3 regions of the Paenibacillus sp. FSL K6-2859 genome follow, and region 2 is predicted to be linked to each of the others. Evidence: riboswitches for the same ligand, from Rfam matches in the RefSeq annotation. Region 2 holds a riboswitch; each other region holds the start of a gene.
The links. A riboswitch is a leader RNA that binds a small molecule or an ion and turns the genes downstream of it on or off. The one in region 2 is predicted to bind thiamine pyrophosphate.

Region 1 (3,282 bases), 170 kb from region 2:
GATGCCGCGAGGCAACGTCCTCTAAATAAAGTTCTTCCATTAGCTTATACGCCTTCGCACGCCGAATTTCGCAATGAACGCCATCCAGCAACAACGAATACTCGATCTCTTCCCGTACCGAATGTGTTACAAATTGAAATTCGGGGTTTTGAAAAACGAATGCGATATGCTCGGCCGCTTGCGCAACATGCTCCGCTTCCCGGCCTGCTATCTTGCATATCCCTTCGGTCTTAATCAGTCGCATGATCGAGAGCAGCAAGGAGCTCTTACCCGCTCCGTTATGGCCGATGATCCCGATCCATTGACCCGGGGTGACGATTGCCCTCCCTACTTCGATGACCGCCCTGTTCCCTCGTTTCCCACGAAACCTGTCCATTTCCAGATAGACATCTTCCCGATCGTTTGCGTTTGAATAACGAGTAATGCAGTCTGACCTCCGGGATTTATTCTCGATATAGTCCTCCCAAACGCCCGGATACCAAATTCCGTATTCTTGTAGCTCTCTCCTTTTAGCTGAAAAGATTTCCGTCGGCGATCCGTCAGCGATAACTACTCCTTCACGGGATAACACGACGATCCGATCGAAAAAGTCGATTACGCCTTCGATCTTATGTTCAATGACGATCAAGGTAATGCCTTCGGACAGGCTTCTGATCGCAGACCATACCAGCTCCGTACCCTCGCTATCCAACAGCGCTGTCGGTTCGTCCAGGAAAATCACTTCTGGCTCCATAGCCAGAACGGAAGCTATGGCTAATCGCTGTTTCATCCCTTGCGATAACGATTGGATTGCGATATGGATATCAGGAATATTCAAGCCGACTTGAGCGAGATAAAGGCGGATCAGACCTACCATTTCTTCGCGGGGGACGCCCATGTTCTCGAGAACGAAAGCCATCTCCTCGTCCACATATGGCATACAGAACTGCGTATCCGGATCTTGGAATACGTATCCCCATCGCTCGGGAACAAATGTCTCTTCAGCGATCATCGGAACTTCGATCGAACCGGGAATCAAACCGCTCAACACCTGCAGCAGCGTCGACTTCCCGCATCCGCTCGGGCCGAGCAGCAGCGTCTTCTCCCCCTGGTGGAAAGAAAGGGAAATGCCCTTGAACAACAAGGAGTCCTCTCCGGCAAACTTAAGCTTTAGGTTCTTAACTCTCGCAGCTATGGAGACTCCAGGCGTCATAGTCGTGTCAATGCGTCATAGTCCGCCTTGGACGCCGGTCTCAACACTTTGGTTACGCCTGTGAGCTCAAGCGCTTTGGACAGTCCGAAGGCGAAGATACCGGCGATGACGATACTTCCGAGTCCCCTCAGTCCGATCAGCAGCGTATAGTTCCAAGCGGACAACGATTCAATGTAACCGTAGCCGAAATCCAGCACCAACGAACCCGCCGCCGCCGCGAGCGCGGCCAGCGACGTGACCCAGACGTTCGCGTTGCGATAGAGGAAAATTGCGAAGACTAACTCCGCGCCCAATCCCTGCAACGCGCCGTAATACAAGGTCGAAAGCCCCCATTCACTGCCCAATAGCGCACTAACGGAAGCCGCCGCAATCTCAGCCAGAAGCGCCACTCCCGGCTTGCGGATGATGAGAAACGCGAACGTCCCGGCAATGAACCACATGCCGTATATCGTTTGCTCCGCATGGGTACCCAGCGGTTTGACCACGTCGTACATCGGTCCCCAGATTTTATAGATAATACCGAATACGACCGCGATCACGATGGTTACCAGAATATCAGTCAGCTTCAATCCCCGTGACCTCGTCCCTTTGTCTTGTTGTCCTTGCCTTTGTCCTTGCTTAGCTTGTTCCATGCTTCAACAACTTCCCTTCTAGGTTCTTGGATTCGTTGCTCGCATGATGTGAGTAATTTTAAAAAGCCTACCCATTAATGGGTAGGCTTGCGCATGGCATCAAAAAAAAGGATGCTCGACAATAACGTCTCTACGCTGGCATTACCCAGATCAGATTGACGGTCAGCGGCATAAGGCCGCTATCTCAGCCTGACTTCATCAAGCACCCGTTTATTGCGATTCAACTTCCTATAACTTATATCATAAGTAAACTTTTTACAATATGATTTTCGTTCCTTGGGTATCCCTATCGCGGTATCTAAGTGTAGAACGCTCACCATTGCTCGGACATCTTAAAAGTGACGGCGAGATCATCATCACCTGAGAGTGAGTTAACTACCAAAGTAACCGGCTCATCCTGAAGCTCGTAAGAGAGCCGCTCGTTAAGCAAGTTAACGGCCAAATTCGCATACGCACCAGAGATCCCTGATCCTGTACCTTGCATAATCACCTTTCCACCCGTGACCGTAGTGCAGGTGTAATTGACAAGCAGTGCTGTGTCCGTGACAGGAATATCCGTAGTTGGTGTAGGGAAATTTTCAAATGTCCCATCCAGAGTTCCACCTGCAACGACCATATAACGCACAGGTCTCTTGGATAGAATATCTAAAGCAGCCGGTCTAATTTCAGCCGCAAGACCTTGTGGAATAGTAAAGGCAGGACTCCTCATAAAGCTGATCGCTGCGAAGTCAGTCGATGTAACCGATACGTTATCACGTATTTCCGAGGTTATACGGCTTACTTGAAACACATCCAGATTAACAGCCGTCCAGACACCGTTCACATCCACAAGAAAAACCTGAATCTTTAATTGCTCCTGTGAATACACAAAATTAAATTGAAATAAATCCTCTACAATAGGGTAGGTCTTACTTAACGTTTCCCGATATTGCAGCTCAAATAATTCTTCAATAAAGACTGTCTGAGGACTTGCACTATTGGCTAAACCCGTTAAATAACAAGCCGCTCCAGCTGATCCATTGTTAACTACTTCGATCACAACTTGATCTATTGGACGGGTACCGTCGACAGGTAAATTAATGATTGTGCTTGTAGAGAGGACAGGCAATGTCTTCACACCTCCTATTCATATCAAATTATATCTATATGCTATGCAATCAATTTTTAGAATTCTTGGATGATATTAAAATAGAGAAGTGCTAAACAGATATAATATACAGATTTGCCACCAAATAAAGGATGTGGTAAACTCGACTTAACTTTTTATGAACGGAGGGTTACGTGTGATAGATTTTATCCGAGTTAGAACTTTGCGCGGCTAATTGAATAGCGCTAAAGCTCTGCCCATGTGCAGAGGACTCAGGATAGGTCTACCCATTTACCTCCATAGAAGCCAACAAACTAAAACGCCTTCGGCGTCCTTATAAGGACGGTAGCGTTTATGTGAGAATTATAAGG
Region 2 (3,282 bases):
AGTCAATGATCTGGACTGTATCCTAGAGATTCCTCAGCAGTCTATATTTTTTAAAATTCTCTCGACGGATATATTCATATGTCCTTTTCAGCTTGGATTTGTGACCATGCGTGTCCAGCTTGAGGGGGATTCGATTCCCTTTAGTATTGCACTGGAATTCGCGGACCGCTTCCGGACGCTTGAGAATACCTTCGTACAGGATGATTACACCTATATCCATTGCGGGGAACAGACCTATGAGATGGTAGAGGATTTTGTCTTCCGAAATCTGGTGGATGGACTGGAGCCTTTTCTGGATCACTCGGATATCAATGGGGCTTATTTCGAGACCCTTCCCTTTTTCGTAGATGAAAGAATGCAGGTGCAAGCCTTTTATGGCTTTCAGAATGAAGGAGATTCTGATGAGATTAGTGTAAATATCCGCTATCGCGCCTCTCAGCTTGATGGAATTGATCTGAACGGCAAGCCCTATGCCAGTGCCAGCGATCCAGCGTATATTGCGAATTATTGTCATGAGCATTCCTATAATCGATGGGGCCCAGACACGTATTATATGATGAATGAGCAGACCTTTTGCTGCCTTACCCGAGCTGAACCAAAGATCGCCATTAGCCTGGCCGACCAGATGTACGGGCAATACTATTACGGATTTCTACTCAATATTTTCCACAAAATCGTTCTGCTAAAGCTGGCAAATATGCATTCCCGACTACGCATAAACCACGATTATGATGAGATCGATAATTTAATCTACTCGATTAATAAATTCTCGGCAAAGTTTTATTTCTTAGAGCTAATCTCACAGTCGCAAGGACGGGAGATTTTTCTTCAGCTGCGTAAAGTATACGGGAACGATGCTCTATTCGAGGAAGTAAAAGAAACCTTGACTGACCTGTTTCAGTATCAAGATAAATTCCAGTCGAAGCGCCGGGATAATCTGCTGATGATCCTCACTGTATTTACGGTGGTAAGTGGGATTTATGGCATGAATCAAGTCATTGACGATCTGGATGGAAAGATTCAGTGGAGTAAAATGGTTAGCTATTCCCCCTTTGAGTTTCTTGCTCTCTTCGTGATTATGAGCGGGATAATGATCAGTGTTGTCCTTACACTAGGTGCTCTGGTTACTGAGCTTAAGCGGCGTCATCGCAAGAAACATAAAGATCTGGATGAATGAAAACGGACTAAGAGATTTGAAAAATTTAGGATCATGCTACTAGACATTCCGAGAACAGCCGTCTATAATACAGCGTATGCAAGAAATATAAGCTATAAAGTATAGGTGCAAAACCTAAACTTTCTTATATTTCAAGTGGAAATACCCGTTAACTTCATAGAACCAGGGGTGCTGGAATTGGCCGGCTGAGATTGTATCCCACAAGATACTGACCCTTATACCTGATCTGGATAATGCCAGCGTAGGAATTGCCAATTGGTTTTGGTCCCTGTGACCTTTACTAACCTTGCGCCAAGCCAGCGTCCCGATCACTCGGGGCGCTTTTTTTTGTGTAGATCACAAAAGATGTAGAAGAAATGTACATACTACACTTTATGGTTCATGTTGGATGACGGGATCTGGCAACCTTAAAGGAGAGAAGAAGACATGCATGTCAAAAAAGCACTCATGCTTAGCCTCATCTGTATGCTCATTCTTGCGATTGCCGGATGCGGCAGCAACAACGGGAATACAGCCGGAAACAAAGGGACTGCTGCGGAATCGAATGCAGAGACCGGATCAAATGCTTCAAAAGAGCTTACCAAAGTTAAGGTTGCACTGGACTGGACACCGAATACGAATCATACCGGTCTTTACGTAGCCAAGGATCTTGGTTATTACGCGGAAGAAGGTCTGGATGTAGAAATCGTTCAACCTGGCGCAGCAGGCTCCGATACCATGGTTACTTCTGGGGAAGCTGCTTTTGGGATCAGCGCTCAGGAAGGATTGACTCTAGCTCGTCTACAAGGCGTCCCCCTTGTCTCGATTGCAGCCATTATTCAACATAATACGTCGGGATTCGCCGCTCCAGTGGATCGCAATATTAAATCGCCAAAAGATTTTGAGGGTAAAACTTACGGAGGCTGGGGCTCTCCCGCCGAGGAAGCAGCCATGAAGGCGATCATGGACCCTGTTGGTGGCGATGTGAAAAAGGTGAAGCTAATCAGTATTGGTGAAGCTGACTATTTTACCGCAGTCAAACGTGACATTGATTTCGCTTGGATCTTCTACGCTTGGACCGGTATTGAAGCCGAACTGCGTGGAGAGCCTCTGGATATGCTGTACTTGAAGGATTATGCGCCTCAGCTCGATTATTACACCCCTGTGCTGACCACGAGCGAGAAGCAGATTTCTGAGAATCCAGATTTGGTGAAGGCTTTCCTGAAAGCCACATCGAAGGGTTATCAATATGCGATTGATCACCCAGAAGAGGCTGCCGCTACATTATCCAAAGCTGTGCCTGACCTTGATGCCGAGCTTGTCCTAGCCAGCCAAAAATGGCTTAGCCCGAAATATAAAGACGACGCCCCCCGCTGGGGAGAGCAAAAAACCGAGGTCTGGCAGAATTACGGCGACTGGATGTATGATTTGAAGCTGCTGGACAAACCGCTGGATGCAGCTAGTGCATTCACGAATGATTTTTTACCGGCGGAGTAGACCGGACTTCCCAAGTTCGTTCAAGATTCGATGTCGAATCCGCTTCCTGAATTACTTCGTTATCAAAGTTGGCTTTTTGAACTTACCTATACAAATTGAGAGGATTGATTATTGTGGCTAACACATTGCTCAGCATTCAAGTAATTCCTAAGACTCCAAACAATGAGGATTCCATCCCATACGTCGATAAAGCAATTGAAGTTATTCAAAAATCCGGCGTTAAACATCAGGTGAACCCGCTGGAAACCACGATGGAAGGTGAACTTAGCGAGCTGCTTGAGGTTGTTCGTCAAATGCAGGAGGCGCTGATCGAAGCTGGTAGTCCAAGCGTGATCTCACAGATCAAAATTGCTCATAACCCTAACGGAATCAGCATGGATAAATTGACGGAGAAATATCGGCCGTGAGATCGACCTGGAAGCTAATATGGCCGCCCCTTGTGGCGGTCGTCTTCTTTTTAACCGTATGGCAGTTATCTGTTTCTCTATTCCATATCGAATCCTGGATTCTGCCGAGTCCTGCTGATATTGCCCGCGAATCCACCAGTAATGCCTCAGGTCTCTGGGCTCATACGATGGCTACGCTCCGACTCACATTAATCGGTTTTCCTATTGGTACAGGTGTAGGCT
Region 3 (3,282 bases), 2.5 Mb from region 2:
GAAGTGTCTTTGACTAAGCTAATAAAGGAATTCGATAACGGCGGTACAGAAACACGGGCAGCTTGTGGCAGAATAATGCGGCGCAGTGCCTGGGTACGAGTCATCCCAACGGAGAAAGCGGCTTCCCACTGACCTTTATGTATCGACAGAATAGCCGCACGGATGATTTCAGATGAATAAGCCCCTACACTAAGCGTAAATCCAATGGTCGCGGCTATGAAAGGGTCGAGCACAATTCCCACTGCCGGCAAACCATAAAAAATAATAAACAGTTGTACTAACAATGGGGTTCCACGAATGACCCATACATAAAAGCGGGCGATTAGCTTCGGAAGTATCCACGGGGAGAGACGAGCCAGTGCTGTCAATATCGCTAAGATCATTCCCAGTGCAAATGATATCAATGCCAATGGAATGGTAAAAGCCACCCCAGCTTTTAGCAGGGGTAGCAGTGAATCTAAGAAAATTTGTATTTTGCGGTCATCCATTTTTAGACATCCTTTTTTGGCTCCAAGCTGGTAAGCTTCTGAACCCTTGAATTATTTTGAAACGTCAGCACCAAAGTATTTCTCAGAAATCTTTAAGTACGTGCCATCGCTCTTCATTTCAACAATTGCATCACTAACTGCTTTTACCAACTCTTCGTTGCCTTTTAAGAAAACAGCTGCGCTTTGCGAACCGTCTGGAATCTCATCTACCACTTTAATTTTCACATCAGGCTTTTGCTTTTTCAGGTCTAGATAAGACAAACCATCATTTACAGTTGCATCAATTCGGCCTGAGGTCAATAGGTCCATCGCTTGATTGAAGCCATCTGTAGCTACAATTTCAGCCCCGTTCTCACGGGCGATATCAGACAGGTTACTGGTCAGAGATTGTCCGGCTTTTTTCCCCTTAAGATCTGCAAAAGTTTTGATATCCTCATTGTTTTCACTCACTATCAATACCGCTTTAGATACGATATACGGTTCGGAGAAATCATATTTCACTTTACGATCTTCATTAATGGATACTTCGTTAAAAATAACATCAAACCGCTTGGCATCCATCCCAGCAAAAATACCGTCCCACTGTGTCTCAAAAAACTCTGGTTCAACACCGAGACGCTTCGCTACTTCCTCAGCAATTTCTACATCAAAGCCGGTCAGTTTGCCCGAAGCGTCATGATAAGTAAAGGGTGCATAGGTCCCTTCTGTTCCTATACGCAATTTGCCGCTAGCTTTAACAGCTTCCAGACTGTTTTGTGCAGTGGCTGTATTTCCAGCATTCGTTCCAGCTGAAGAATTCTTAGACGTACCGGTATTCGAATTATTGCCGCAGGCCGCTACAAACACCACGGTTAACGCCAATAGAATAGTTAAACTTAGTTTTTTCATAATTAATTCCCCTCTCTTTACCCGGAATTCATCCGGTAAATTGTATACTACACTGGCCGCTGTATACCGTCAATGATTTTTTCCGATTATATACATCGGAATTGTAATATTAGGTAAATCTCTACCCTTATATTACCCATTCTTAGAATAATCCTTCACAAGATCCTCTCTTTACATCTCAGAAAGATATGGTATATTTATAAACAAATTAAATATGGACCTGTTATTTCACTAGGGGAGTCGGCCGACTGAGACGGAGCTTCAAGCTCCGGACCCTTGGAACCTGATCTGGATCATACCAGCGGAGGGAAGTGGAGCAGAATTTTCATCCCATGCATTTTAGTGTTCCTATGCAGAATGAACTTTTTGACCCATTTATTTCCCTTCGGAAATGAATGGGTCTTTATTTGTTTACAATCAATCACAAAACTTAAGCATACAAGAAGTTTATCCATCACAAAACGTTTAGGAGGTTCAATCATCACGACAATCCTATCCATTCAAGGCTTAACCTACTCTTTTCCGGAATCTGAACACCCCCCTGTATTTGCAGATCTATCCTTAGATATCAGCAGAGGAGAGTTTGTCTCGGTCATTGGGGCTAGCGGATGCGGAAAAAGCACGCTTTTCAAAACTATAGCAGGCTTGCTCGAACCCACTCACGGGCAAATAATAATTCATTCGAACCCGTCATCCTCTACTCGCTTAGGTCAGATCGCTTACATGCCTCAGCAGGATTTGCTGTTGCCTTGGAGAACCGTGCTCGACAACTGTCTTTTGCCCTGGGAGATTAAACCAACGTTTAGCAAACAACAGACGATCTCTCGCATTCAAGAAATGCTTTCACGTTTCGGTTTAGCCGATGTAGAGAGGGCTTATCCCCATGAGCTGTCGGGTGGCATGAAACAGCGAGTCGCATTTCTACGAACGCTTGTAGCTGGTGGCGGGGCCGGTCTTATGCTGCTAGATGAGCCGTTTGGAGCGCTCGATGCTATGACCAAACGTGAGATACACCGTTGGCTATTGGAGCTTTGGGATGAGCTCGGTCAAACAGTGATGCTCATCACCCATGATCTAGAGGAAGCGCTATTACTAAGCGATCGTATTTATTTATTGTCTGGAGGAATCCATAGCGAAATCCAGGAGATTGTCGTTGATTTACCGAGGCCAAGACATTACAAGATGAACTATGAACCCCGGTTTATAGCGTTACGGGAAGAGTTGGAGCGGAGACTGTATGCAGCCCATACCTTTTAAAAAATATGTAAACAATTACGTTCCCTTCATTCTACTGCTGTTGTTCATTCTTGTGATCTGGGAGTCAGCTGTTCGTCTTCACTTGATTCCAGCCTTTATCCTACCTGCACCTTCTTCAATAGGCATCGCATTGATCGAACACAGGCAATTACTCAGACCGCATTTATTGGCCACATTGCAGGAAATATGGGTAGGCTTTGTTCTCTCAGTTATTTGTGGTGCACTGCTGGGCACCGGAATGTACTTGTTTCGCCCCCTTGAAAAGGCCATCTATCCGTTCCTTATTATCAGTCAGACGATTCCGTTAATCGCGCTATCCCCCATTTTTATTATGTGGTTCGGGTATACGCTATGGAGCAAAGTGGCTGTTGTGTTTCTAACTGCTTTTTTTCCAGTCGTTGTGAGTACATATGACGGACTTCGTACAAGTGGTCAAGCCTACAAAGACTTATTGTTAACATTTGGCGCCAACCGCTGGCAACTGCTCGTTAAAACCCAAATCCCGCTGGCGCTGCCCTCCTTTTTCTCAGGACTAAAGCTATCCATTGTGTACTCCGTGATTGGAGCGACCATCGGCGAATGGCTCGGCGGAAGCAAAGGACTCGGTTACTTTAGCCGAAGGATGGCCGGAAATTTGCAAAGTGCCGAA

Region 1: another riboswitch for thiamine pyrophosphate. It lies ahead of MHB64_RS01485 (ECF transporter S component); the one in region 2 lies ahead of MHB64_RS02185 (ABC transporter substrate-binding protein).
Region 3: another riboswitch for thiamine pyrophosphate. It lies ahead of MHB64_RS12955 (ABC transporter ATP-binding protein); the one in region 2 lies ahead of MHB64_RS02185 (ABC transporter substrate-binding protein).

Annotation. Positions count from the first base shown of each region.
Region 1 is NZ_JBBOYU010000001.1:318,933-322,214, reverse strand. Features, by position in the region: gene MHB64_RS01490 (ABC transporter ATP-binding protein) at 1-1,192, opposite strand, end outside; gene MHB64_RS01485 (ECF transporter S component) at 1,189-1,824, opposite strand; TPP riboswitch at 1,933-2,044, opposite strand; gene MHB64_RS01480 (hypothetical protein) at 2,138-2,941, opposite strand.
Region 2 is NZ_JBBOYU010000001.1:490,502-493,783, reverse strand. Features, by position in the region: gene MHB64_RS02190 (hypothetical protein) at 1-1,177, shown strand, start outside; TPP riboswitch at 1,332-1,442, shown strand; gene MHB64_RS02185 (ABC transporter substrate-binding protein) at 1,604-2,653, shown strand; gene MHB64_RS02180 (thiamine-binding protein) at 2,767-3,060, shown strand; gene MHB64_RS02175 (ABC transporter permease) at 3,057-3,282, shown strand, end outside.
Region 3 is NZ_JBBOYU010000001.1:2,950,971-2,954,252, reverse strand. Features, by position in the region: gene MHB64_RS12965 (amino acid ABC transporter permease) at 1-488, opposite strand, end outside; gene MHB64_RS12960 (amino acid ABC transporter substrate-binding protein) at 540-1,376, opposite strand; TPP riboswitch at 1,600-1,703, shown strand; gene MHB64_RS12955 (ABC transporter ATP-binding protein) at 1,734-2,633, shown strand; gene MHB64_RS12950 (ABC transporter permease) at 2,614-3,282, shown strand, end outside.